3 regions of the Rhizobium quercicola genome follow, and region 3 is predicted to be linked to each of the others. Evidence: riboswitches for the same ligand, from Rfam matches in the RefSeq annotation. Region 3 holds a riboswitch; each other region holds the start of a gene.

Region 1 (3,782 bases), on a different contig from region 3:
CGCACGGATCGCCTCGCGGTAACGGCCGATCATCCTCGAATTCTCACGAGCGCGCACCGTCTCCGACCCGACGGACGTCAGGTCACGGGGTCTTTGCGACGGACGGTCGCCCGCTCACGCCTCGATCTGCACATCCGTCAGCGGGCGGGAGCAGCAGGCGAGGATGTAGCCTTCCTCGACTTCCTCGTCGAGGATGCCGCCATTGTGGTTCATGTCGACCTCGCCCGAGATCTTCATGACGCGGCAGGTGCCGCAGAGGCCGCTTTCGCAGGCCGCACCGATGCGCACGCCGGCGGCGCGGGCGGTCTGGAGCACCGTCTGGCCGGGGATGCACCTGGCCTCCTTGCCGGCCATGGTGAAGGTGACGGTGGGGGCGACGATCGGCTGGTCGCCATCGACCTCGCCGGCACCGGCACGGACGGCGAGTTCGTCGACATTGGGGGCGGCGGCCGGCTGGAAGCTTTCCTCGTGGTAGCGCGCCATGTCGAAGCCGGATGCCTGCAGCATCTCGCGCACGCCGCGCATGAAGGGCTCGGGACCGCAGCAGAACACCGTGCGGGTCATGAAATCGGGCGACAGCAGCGCCACCTTGGCGGCATCGATGCGACCGCGCAGGCCGTGCCAGCCATGGCGGGGCTCGTGGCCTTCCACGACGAAGCCGAGCGACAGGTTCGGCATGCCGGGGCTGAGCGTTTCCAGTTCGGACCGGAAGAGCAGATCGTCGGGTCGGCGGGCGCAGGAGATGAAGGCGATATCGGTCTGCGGCGCGCAATCGGAGAACCAGCGCGTCATCGACATCATCGGCGTGATACCGGAGCCGGCGGAGACGAACAGGTATTTTTCGCCGGGATAGCGCACGAAGGAGAAGTCGCCGAGCGGACCGAAGGCCTTGAGCGTCATGCCCGGGCGCAGGTTTTCGAACATCCAGCGCGTGCCGACCGAGGTCGCCTGCGCCTTCACCGTGACGGCGATGGAGAAGGGACGCGAGGGCGTCGAGGAGAGCGTATAGGTCCGCATCACCGGATCGTCGGCCGTCACCGGAATTTCCAGCGTGACGAACTGGCCCGGCAGGTAGCGGAACCAGCCGTCGCGATCCGACCTGAACACGAAGGTCATGACGTCGGGCGCCTCGACCGTCGCCGCGATGCATTCGAGCAGGTGCTGGCGATCGTTCCAGGGCTGCAGCTCATCGAAGTGACGGAACGGCGATGCGATGCCGATGCTTTGGCTCATGTCACGCCACGCGGACAAGCGGCGCGTGGACGCCGGTCAGGCGATCCTGCATGAACGTCGTGTACCACTCCACGAACTGCATGACGCCGCCTTCGTGCTCGGGCGAGTAGGGTCCCGGCTCATAGGCCGGCGAGCGGATGCCGAAGGCATTTTCCTCGACGATCTGGCGGTCCTGATCGTTGGTCTCGGTCCAGACGTGCGTGAGTTCTTCAAGATTGTAATCGACGCCTTCCACGGCATCCTTGTGGACCAGCCACTTGGTGGTGACCTGCGTCAGTTCCGGCCCGAGCGGCAGCACGCGGAAGGTGATGGCGTGGTCGGCCAGCACGTGGTTCCAGGTGCTCGGATAGTGGAACATCAGCAGCGTGCCGATGTGGCTCTGGGGCACGGCATCCGACAGACGGCGCTTGACGGCGCGGGCGCCGGACATCGTGTAGCTCTCGGCATCCTGGATCAGCGGCATGCGCGCGACGCGGAACTGGCCCGTCGGATCGATGCGGAACTCGCTCGGCAGGCCGGAGGCCTCGCAGCGGCTCCAGTGCTCGGAGATGACGGGATCGTCCTTGGCGCCCTGCACGCCGGTGGCCGAGGGGGCCTCGGGATAGGTGCGGCAGAGTTCCGGGTGGTTGCTGGCGCAGTGGTAGCACTCGCGGTTGTTTTCCCAGACGAGCTTCCAGTTGCCCTTCTCCACGATGGTGCTCTCGAAGGCCACCTTCGTGTCCTTGAGATTGTGCGGTGCGAGGTAGGAGGTGACCATGTCGCGCACGGGCGCGAAATCGAGCGGCTCGGCGGCGAGGCTGATGAAGATGTAGCCGGCAATGGTCTCGCAGGCGACGGGCTTCAGGCCGTGGGCGGACTTGTCGAAGTCCTCACCCATCTGGCGGGCGAACATCAGCTTGCCGTCCAGCTCGTAGGTCCAGTTGTGATAGGGACAGACGAGCTTGGCGGACGCGCCCTTGGCCTGGGTGCAGACGCGCGAGCCGCGGTGGCGGCAGGCATTGTGCAGGGCATGAATGGCGCCCTGACGGTCGCGGGTGATGACGACGGGATAGTCGCCGATCTGGACCGTGAAATAATTGCCGGCCTTGGGGATCTCGCAGTCATGGCCGATGAAGAGCCAGTCCTTGTACCAGATCTCCTGCAGGTCGAGCTTGTAGAGATCGGGATCCGTATAGAATGCCTGCTCGAGGCTGTGGGTCTCGCGCCGGTTCCGGAGCGTGCGGAGCACTTCGCTGCGAAAATCCATGTTCCCGTTCCTTTATACCACGGACCCTTCCGAGGGGTCGCCATCCCGAAACCCCGTCAAGGGGCCATAGACAGGGCCGGTATGGCCGGGAAAGCCGTTTTCGCTCGCACCCGGCAACCGCCGCACCAAGACATTCACATCAATGACCGTACCGTCGGCGCAAGACAGGTGTCCGGGCTCAGGGGCATCCCGCCATACAGACCTCGGGGTTGCTCAACCCCTCGAGAAGGCTCTGCCGGCGTCATGCTCCACCACCGTTGCGGGCGCAGCGCCGGGTTTCGACCGGCTTCCCAATTTGTCCGGATCCCTTGGAAACCGGCGCCTTGAGCCTCTCTATCTAACGCCGCGCCGGCCGATTTCAGAGGCCAAGAAGCGACACGCGATTTGAGAAAGACGACACGCGCGATCGCCGGGCATTTTTCGCGCTGCGTGCGCCGATCCTTCAAGAGAAACAACAGGATGCGTGAAATCTGGGCAGATGTCGCTTTTCCGGTCGGCCTTGCGCATCGCGACGGCGTGCGCATTTGCGACATCGAGGACCGCGCCCCGCCCCCATCCCGACGACACATGGCCTGATGACGCAAGCCTCGCGCCATGGCGGGCCCGTAAAACTGACGAAAAGGAAGATCATCCATGCTGGACCAGACCATGGCCAACCTGCGCTACTATGATGATGCCAAGGCCCCCAAGGAACAACGCGGGGGCGTGTACACGGATTACCTGCGCACGGGCCGCATCAACCGCTCGACCTCCGACGCGCGCGCCGCGCGGCGCTACCTGACGCACAAGGAAGTGGCGGAGCGGACCGGGCGCAAGCTGGAGGCCGCCGGCACGCTCGCCTACGACCGCATCAACGGCTTTCACGCGTCGATCCGCTTTCCCAAGATGATCTTCCACCGCACGCTCGATGGCAGCCCGCATCTCGGCTACTGCCACGTGACGGCGGCGCGGACCAGGTTCGCGGACTATGACGATGTCCGCTGGTCGTTCTACATGGCCAATTTCTTCTGCGAGATCGGCAAGGACGAACATTTCTTCGACGATGTCCGGCGCGGATATTCGCGCATGTATTTCGCCGTCGCGATGGACCTCGACCGCGAGCAGGGCAAGCTCGTGATCAACCGCACCGTCCGCGATGGCGGCCTTCTCTTCCGCACGCAGGACCCGAAGACGGCGCTGAAGAACGTGCTGATGCTGGGCGCCAAAAACGACGCCCTGCGCACGATCATCCGCGCGCTCTGAGCCGGCGCCCTCTCCTCGGGCGCGAAAGCGGGACCGACGCAGGGCCGAGACGCCGTCGCCT
Region 2 (3,782 bases), on a different contig from region 3:
CAGCGTCTCGTCGAGCAGCTTGACGGCTTCGTCGAGACCGAGCAGACCGGCCCAGGTCTTCAGCGTGCCGTAGCGTGCCATTTCATAGTGCTCGACCGCCTGTGCGGTGGCGAGAAGACCGGCATCCACGGCCGGAGAGCCCTTGAATTCCTCCAGGACTTCCTCGCCCTCCTCGATGATGCCTTCGATGGCGGCACAGGTCTTGCCCGTCGCGCGCTTGCCGAAGATTTCGAAAACCTGCTGGAGGCGTTCGATCTGGCCTTCGGTCTCTTCACGATGCTTCTCGAAAGCAGCCTTCAGCTCGGGGCTCTGCGCGCCACGGGCCATCTTCGGCAGCGTCTTCGCAATCTTCTTTTCGGCGTAGTAGACATCCTTGAGCATGTCGTGGAACAGATCCTCGAGAGCTTTTCCTGCCATGGTTTTATCCTTTCACGGGGTCCGCGGGACAGGCTTGCCGCCGCGGTGGTTCAAACGGTGTTTCTGCGGCTGAGGAACTGAACGATCTCACCTTTGTTCCCCTTTTGATTCACCGCGTCCGCTTTCAACCCGGCCGTGTCGTCCCTATATAGGAATGCAAGGGGAGGCCGTTCATGCTTTGGATTTCGCTCGCGATCGCGAGCTTCGTGGTCGTCGCGCTTGCCGTCTGGGACCAGCGGTTTCGCAAGATGGCCGAGCCGGCGCTTTCGGTGCTCGTCGCCGTCGGCCTCGTCAGTGCTTTCGTCGTCTGGTGGACCGACGACAATGCCCGTCCGCCAGAACCGTTGTCGCCCGTTACGGCAGATCGGCCCGTCGCGACGATCGCGGCAAGCGAGGTCCGGCTGGAAAATCTCCAATTCGAAAAGAGCACGCCGGCCAGCAGCTATGTCGTGACCGGCACGGTCCACAATGACGGCGCCGCCTTTCTCGATTACTTCACCCTCGACGTCACGCTCGATGATTGCCCGTCGGGCACCTGCCGGACGATTGGTCGCGACGATGCGCTGATCATCGCCCGCATCCCGCCGGGTCACTCTGCTCCGCTGCGCACCTCCCTCGTCTTCCCCGCACCCCGCACCGGCCCGCCCGAGGCACCGAAATGGACGACAGCGATCGTCAAGATCCAGTCCTCCCCCGCCGGTCCCTGATCGGAGATCGAAGACCGTTGTAAAGGCCTCGACAGTCAGCGCCGGATGACCGACACTCCGCCGGAACGCACGCGCCGACCCAGGACACAGACCATGCCCGAGACCATGACAGACCCCACCACCTCCGACGATCGCGACCTCGTCATCACCCGCCACATCGCTGCCACGCCAAACGCCTTGTTCCGCTGCTGGACGGAGCCTGCGCTTATCCAGCAATGGTTCGTGCCGAAACCTTGGACGATCGCGACGGCCGAGGTCGATCTGCGCGTCGGCGGCTCGAACCTGATCGTCATGAAGAGCCCGGAAGGCACGGAAATGCCCAATCGCGGCGTCTATCTCGAGATCGTGCCGGATCGAAAGATTGTCTTTACGGACGCCTATATCCGCGCATGGACGCCGTCGGAAAAACCCTTCATGACCGGCATCATCACCTTCGAGCCGGAGAACGACGGCACACGCTACACGGCCCGCGTCCGCCACTGGACGAAGACCGATCGCGACGCGCATGAGCAGATGGGCTTCCACGAAGGCTGGAACCAGTGCGCCGACCAGCTTGCAGCCCTCGCCGCAACGCTCTGATCCGTGCGACAGGCGGATCACGGCGATTGACAGCCGTTCCGCACACGTCATAGTGATCCTCATCAAGAGGTTCTCCGGGTGCCACACCATCCGGGGAGTAAATGGGAACGTGACGGGTGGACCCAGTGCGGCACCTCAATCACGGCCGACCCCGCGACTGTAGAGCGGTCAGGGTCTTTCATGCCGGGCAACCGGTAGAAGCCACTGTGGTGACGGGGATATCTCCGATCTGCGGGAAGGCGAGGAAGATCCGACGATGCCACCCGGCATCAGACACCGCGAGCCAGGACACCTGCCGATTGATGTCGGGCATTTCGCCCAAAGGAGTGGGACACGTCCCACATTGCCATCACGGAGGTTGTCATGGCTGTTACCAACGCATCTGGCGTTTCGCTTTCCCTCAATGACCGCATGATTGCGGGTTTCCTGTCCTTGTGCATCGGGGCGTTCCTCGTGTTCGGCGCCGGTCTGGCCAATTCGGCCGTGCTGCACGATACCGCGCACGACGTCCGCCACTCGTTCGGCTTCCCCTGCCACTAGCGTAAACAGGCCCGATCTCTCGAGCGACAGGCGAGCGCAAAGCCCCGCGACCGGGCGTTGCGCCGCTGACGCCGGCATGCCCGACGCGACCGCCTGTGTGCGTGCGCGCCGGCCGTGCTGCGCCTCGTCGTGCCGACAGATCGGATCCTCCCACACAGGCACAGGACGAGAGCACGCCGGCAAGGCGCGGCTCCGAAAGGGATATCTATGATCGTCAAGACACTTCTGGCCGCCATCTGCGCCGGCCTTATCGCAGGCCTCTTCATGACAGCGGCGCAGGAACTCCGCGTCGTGCCGCTGATCCTCCATGCGGAAACCTACGAGGGCGAACCCGCCCCGGGAGCCCCGGCGGCACACGAGCATTCCGCACGTGGCTCCGGCGCGCTCTTTGCGACCTTCGCAGCCGCGCTGCAGCCGGTAACGCCGGCCTACGCGCATGACGGCGAGGCGCATGCGGAGGGCGGCATCATGTTCGGCATGAGCCGCTTCTCAGGCACGCTGATCGCCAATCTGGTGACGGGTGCCGGCTTCGGCCTGCTGCTGGGGGGCATCGGCATCCTGACCGGCAGCCCGCCGACCTTGCGCACCGGCCTCACCTGGGGTGCCCTCGGCTGGCTGTCGGTCCACATGCTTCCGGCTCTCGGCCTTCCCCCCGAGTTGCCCGGCTTTCCCGCCGCCGACCTCGGCGATCGCCAGACGTGGTGGCTCGCCACAACGGCGCTTTCGGCGCTCGGTCTCGGCCTGATCGCGCTGCGACGGGAGATCGTGGCGAAAGGTGCGGGCTTTGTCCTCCTCGCCCTGCCCCACATCTACGGCGCACCCCAGCCGGGCGATATCGCAAGCCCCGTCCCCGCCGTTCTCGGCGCGGAATTCGCGGTTGCGGCACTGGCAACCACACTGGCCTTCTGGCTCGTCCTCGGCACCGTCTCCGGCGCCCTCAACGACCGCTTTCTCAAGGCGGCATGACGGGACACCGGCCCGCGACACAGCGGGCCGGACCGCCTGGAAAAGCCTACAGCCATCCGCCGGCGAAACCGGCACGCTTCAGCCCGCGCCGGATCGGCGTCGAAGATCGCAGCAGGTTCCAGAAAAAACCAGTCCTGTGGTTCTCGATCATCATCAGCAGAATGCCCTGGTCGAGCCCGATCCGCCGGGTGTTCATCCATCCTTCGGGGGTGCGCGCGGGAACGCTGGGATTGAAGCTGCCGATGAAGCCGTCTTCCTCGACCACACCCGGATAGGTCTCGAGCATATGGCGCGTTCCCGCCAGGGCCGCCGTCTCGTTGAACGGCAGGCAGGCGAGCGGCGCCCAGGGTGCAAGCGTGCCGTCATCGGGCCCGAAGGGCGCGCCGCGCGCCGCATAGCCAGAGAAGTACTGCTGGCGGCCATCCCGCAGGCGGCGTGACCGCTCCGGCCCGTCACACGCGGTCAGCCCCCAGCAATCCCTGCCGTAACCCGTAAAGGCCTCGGGGTTTCGCTCGGCATAATCGCGCTGCACATTGATCGCGAGGCGGGTGTTCTCGAAGTAGTCGCTGTCAT
Region 3 (3,782 bases):
GAATTCGCCCGATGCCTCACGGCGGCGGCGGTCGAGTTCCTCGCTGTAGCGGCGCAGGGTGTAGCTTTCGGTAAGCACGCCGACGACGCGGCGCTCGATCAGGTTGTTGCAGACGGCGAGCGCGTCGCTCTCGGTCTTGTCGAACAGAGTCGCCGCCTGCCGGGCGTTCATGTTCGGCTGCAGGAAGTCGTTCGGCAGCTTGATGTAGTCTTCGATTCCCTTGCCGGCCGCATCCTTCTCCACCGGGCTCGCATAGACCTCGGGAATGAGGATGACGCCGCCATAGCGGTTGTTGTCGTCAACCACGATGGCGCGCTGGGCCGAGCCGAGCGGAAATTCGGCTTTCAGCTCGTCCAGTGTCGCCTTCGCGTTGATGGTGCGGACGTCGGGCCGCATCAGGCGTCCCACGGTCAGATTGCGGATCCAGCCGACATCGTGGGCGCTGCGGATGCTCTCGCCGCGCAGATGGAAGCGCCATGTGGCGAACGAGTAGCCGAAGGTGGTGCGCACGACCAGCGACGAGGTGATGACGGCCGCCAGTACCAGCGCGGTGATCGGAAAGTCGCCGGTGATCTCCAGCGCGAGGAACGTCATCGTCAGCGGCCCGCCGATGATGGCGACCGCGAGCGAACTCATGCCGACGACGGCGTAGATCACCGGCGTCAGCGTCGTGTCGCCGAAGACGTAGGGGACGACGCCGGCAAAGACCTTGCCGAGCAGCGCGCCCATGAACAGCGAGGCGAAGAACAGTCCGCCGCGGAAACCCGACCCGATCGAGACCGCCGTTGCCACGGACTTCATCAGGAACAGGCCGATCAGCATAGCGATGGGCGTGGCGTGGGCGAGATTGAGATGGAGCGCGCCATGGCCGCCGGAGAGCACCTGCGGCGAGATGGTGGCCAGCAGCCCGACCACGACGCCGCCGATGGCGGGACGCAGCGGCGCGGGAATGTCGCTCCTGCGCGCGATCTCCTCCGTCAGCGACACGCCCTTCATGATCAGGATGGCGACGCCGGCGCACAGCGCGCCGAGGAGGATGGCCGGGATGTAGTCGCCGGGAACGACATCGCCGAAGGCGCCGATGTCGATCGTGAACTCCTCGCCCCAGAGCAGGCGCGTCACCAGGTTGGCGACGAGCGCCGAGACCACGACCGGGGTCAGCGATGCAATGGTGTAGGAGCCGATGATCAGCTCGAAGGCGTAGAAGGCGCCGGTCAGCGGTGCGTTGAAGGCCGCTGCGATGGCGCCGGCCGCGCCGCAGCCGAGCAGCGTGCGCAGATCGTTGCGCCGCAATTTCAGCTTCACGCCGATCTTCGAGGCGAGACCGGAAGCGAGCTGCGTGTAGCCGGCCTCCAGGCCGACCGAGGCGCCAAAGCCGTTGGAGACGAGGTTCTGCACAGCGACCACGATGCTGTCGGTCAACGACATGCGGCCCCCGTGCAGCGCATTTGCCTCGATGGGGTCGACCATCGCCTTCTTGCGCCAGAGCGCGAGCCCCATCATGAGCAAGCCCAGCAGCAGCCCGCCGACGATCGGCGCCATGAGAATGGCGATCTGGCCCTTGAGGTCCGCGGAGCTGACGCGCTCGTAGTCGGAAATGCCGAAAATCAGCTTGTGCAGCTGCAGCGAGACGAAACTCATGGCGATGACGGCAAGCCCGGAGGTGAGACCCACGACGATGCCCGCCACGAGAAGCCCGATTTCGCTCCGCCGGGCAAAGATGCGCCACTCCGAAAAGGTGACGGCTTTCCGGGCGATACGCTTCACGCGGGCAAGGGTCAGGGACTTCAGGACGTCGGGCATGGGAGGCTCGATCTCGTCGGGCGTCTTCGCGGGGAAACGCTTGAGCTTCGGGTCGGGCGAAGCTGCGGACATAGCGCGGAAGATTGACTTGATCCAGCGACGCGCCTAATCTTCGCGGTATGGATGGTTCCCGTACGGCGCGTGTCGTTCGGGAGTAAATGGGAATGCGAAGGGATGGACCCACACAGGGCATCCTCATCGCAGCCGACCCCGCGACTGTAGAACGGTCAGGGTTCGCCATCCGGTCTCGTCCAACGGGCGACGGACCATGCCGCGTGGTGCGGCTGGCGTCATCTGAAGGACTGGGCCGGAAAAGCCACTGAAGCAGCGATGCGAGCAACCGGGGTCGGACGCCTCCTTTTCTACGAATCGTCCACCTCTTCGCCATCGATCCGGCCGTCGAACGCCGGGCAACCTGTTTCGGGAAGGCGAGGCGAACCCGTTCTCAGGGTTTCGACCCTGCGTGACGCCGTGAGCCAGGAGACCTGCCAGCCACACCGCGCCGCATCCTCATGATGCAGCGTTCCAGCGCCAGCACGGAGGTTGTCGTGGCACACGAGACGTTCGCCCACCGGGTTGCCCGGGCCGGCGGTTTTTACGCATGCGATTTTGGCTCATGCCCGGCAGGCGCATGCAGACCCTTCGGATCGCATTGCCTTTTGCGTCATGGGAGCAGCGGGACAGCCGCGCGAACATGACATCCCCGCATCATGGTACCACGCTCGTGCTCGGTGGCGCACGCTCCGGCAAGTCGGGCTTTGCCGAGCGGCTGGCTGCGGACACGGGCCTCGACCGGCATTACATCGCCACCGGCCGCGCCTTCGACGACGAGATGCGGACGCGGATCGACACCCACCGCACGTCGCGCGGCGACCTCTGGACGACGCATGAAGAGCCGTTCGATCTCGTCGGCAGGCTTGCCGCCATCGATGCCGCCGGCCGTGTCGTCCTTGTCGATTGCCTGACGCTGTGGGTCACCAATCTCATGCTGGAGGCGCGCGACGTCGCGGCGGAATCGGCGCGTCTCGTCGCCGGCCTGCCGGCACTTTGCGCCTCCGTCATTTTCGTTTCCAACGAGGTGGGGCTCGGGATGGTGCCTGACAACCGCATGGCGCGGGATTTTCGCGATCATGCCGGCCGGCTCCACCAGCAGGTCGCGGCACAGGCGCGCGACGTCTATTTCGTGGCGGCGGGTCTGCCGCTCAAGATGAAGGGTTAGTTCATGATATTCTCCAAAACCGGCGACCGTAAAGCATCGGGCGCCAAGATCCCCGCGACGGTCATCACCGGCTTTCTCGGTGCGGGCAAGACGACGATGATCCGCAACATCCTGGAAAACGCCGATGGCCGGCGGATCGCGCTCATCATCAACGAGTTCGGCGATCTCGGCGTCGATGGCGATGTGCTGAAGGGTTGCGGGGCCGAGGCCTGCAGCGAGGACGATATCATCGAGCTCACCAATGGCTGCATCTGCTGCACCGTGGCCGACGACTTCATTCCCACCATGACGCGCCTTCTGGAGCGGGAGGGCCGCCCCGACCATATCGTCATCGAGACCTCCGGTCTCGCGCTGCCGCAGCCGCTGATCGCCGCGTTCAACTGGCCCGATATCCGCACGCAGGTGACGGTGGATGGCGTGATCACCGTGGTGGACAGCGCCGCCGTCGCAGCCGGCCGTTTCGCCGACGATCATGACAAGGTGGATGCCGCGCGTGCCGAGGACGACAATCTCGACCATGAAAGCCCGATCGAGGAGCTGTTCGAAGACCAGCTCACCGCCGCCGACCTCATCGTTCTCAACAAGACCGACCTGCTGGATGCCGCCGGCATCGAGGCCGTCCGCCGCGAAGTCGCCGCGCGCACCACGCGCAAGCCGATGATGATCGAGGCCGCGAATGGCGCGGTGCCGGCCTCCGTTCTGCTCGGCCTCGGCGTCGGCACGGAAGACGATATCGCCAACCGCAAATCCCATCACGAGA

What was found. Region 3 has a riboswitch for cobalamin ahead of cobU (bifunctional adenosylcobinamide kinase/adenosylcobinamide-phosphate guanylyltransferase). Riboswitches for the same ligand answer to the same signal wherever they lie in the genome.
Region 1: it holds a riboswitch for cobalamin, as region 3 does, so the genes downstream of both, LRX75_RS17900 (aromatic ring-hydroxylating oxygenase subunit alpha) here and cobU (bifunctional adenosylcobinamide kinase/adenosylcobinamide-phosphate guanylyltransferase) in region 3, are expected to answer to the same signal.
Region 2: it holds a riboswitch for cobalamin, as region 3 does, so the genes downstream of both, LRX75_RS16885 (CbtB domain-containing protein) here and cobU (bifunctional adenosylcobinamide kinase/adenosylcobinamide-phosphate guanylyltransferase) in region 3, are expected to answer to the same signal.

The regions. Positions count from the first base shown of each region.
Region 1 covers NZ_JAJOZR010000012.1:34,168-37,949, reverse strand. Annotated here, with positions in the region: gene LRX75_RS17910 (glycoside hydrolase family 25 protein) at 1-22, shown strand, start outside; gene LRX75_RS17905 (FAD-binding oxidoreductase) at 115-1,233, opposite strand; gene LRX75_RS17900 (aromatic ring-hydroxylating oxygenase subunit alpha) at 1,235-2,479, opposite strand; cobalamin riboswitch at 2,626-2,820, opposite strand; gene LRX75_RS17895 (DUF6656 family protein) at 3,128-3,721, shown strand.
Region 2 covers NZ_JAJOZR010000011.1:10,584-14,365, reverse strand. Annotated here, with positions in the region: gene LRX75_RS16900 (YciE/YciF ferroxidase family protein) at 1-417, opposite strand, end outside; gene LRX75_RS16895 (hypothetical protein) at 591-1,124, shown strand; gene LRX75_RS16890 (SRPBCC family protein) at 1,218-1,703, shown strand; cobalamin riboswitch at 1,754-2,017, shown strand; gene LRX75_RS16885 (CbtB domain-containing protein) at 2,067-2,243, shown strand; gene LRX75_RS16880 (CbtA family protein) at 2,451-3,209, shown strand; gene LRX75_RS16875 (glucoamylase family protein) at 3,256-3,782, opposite strand, start outside.
Region 3 covers NZ_JAJOZR010000007.1:284,522-288,303, reverse strand. Annotated here, with positions in the region: gene LRX75_RS12995 (chloride channel protein) at 1-1,803, opposite strand, end outside; cobalamin riboswitch at 1,911-2,310, shown strand; gene cobU (bifunctional adenosylcobinamide kinase/adenosylcobinamide-phosphate guanylyltransferase) at 2,498-3,022, shown strand; gene cobW (cobalamin biosynthesis protein CobW) at 3,026-3,782, shown strand, end outside.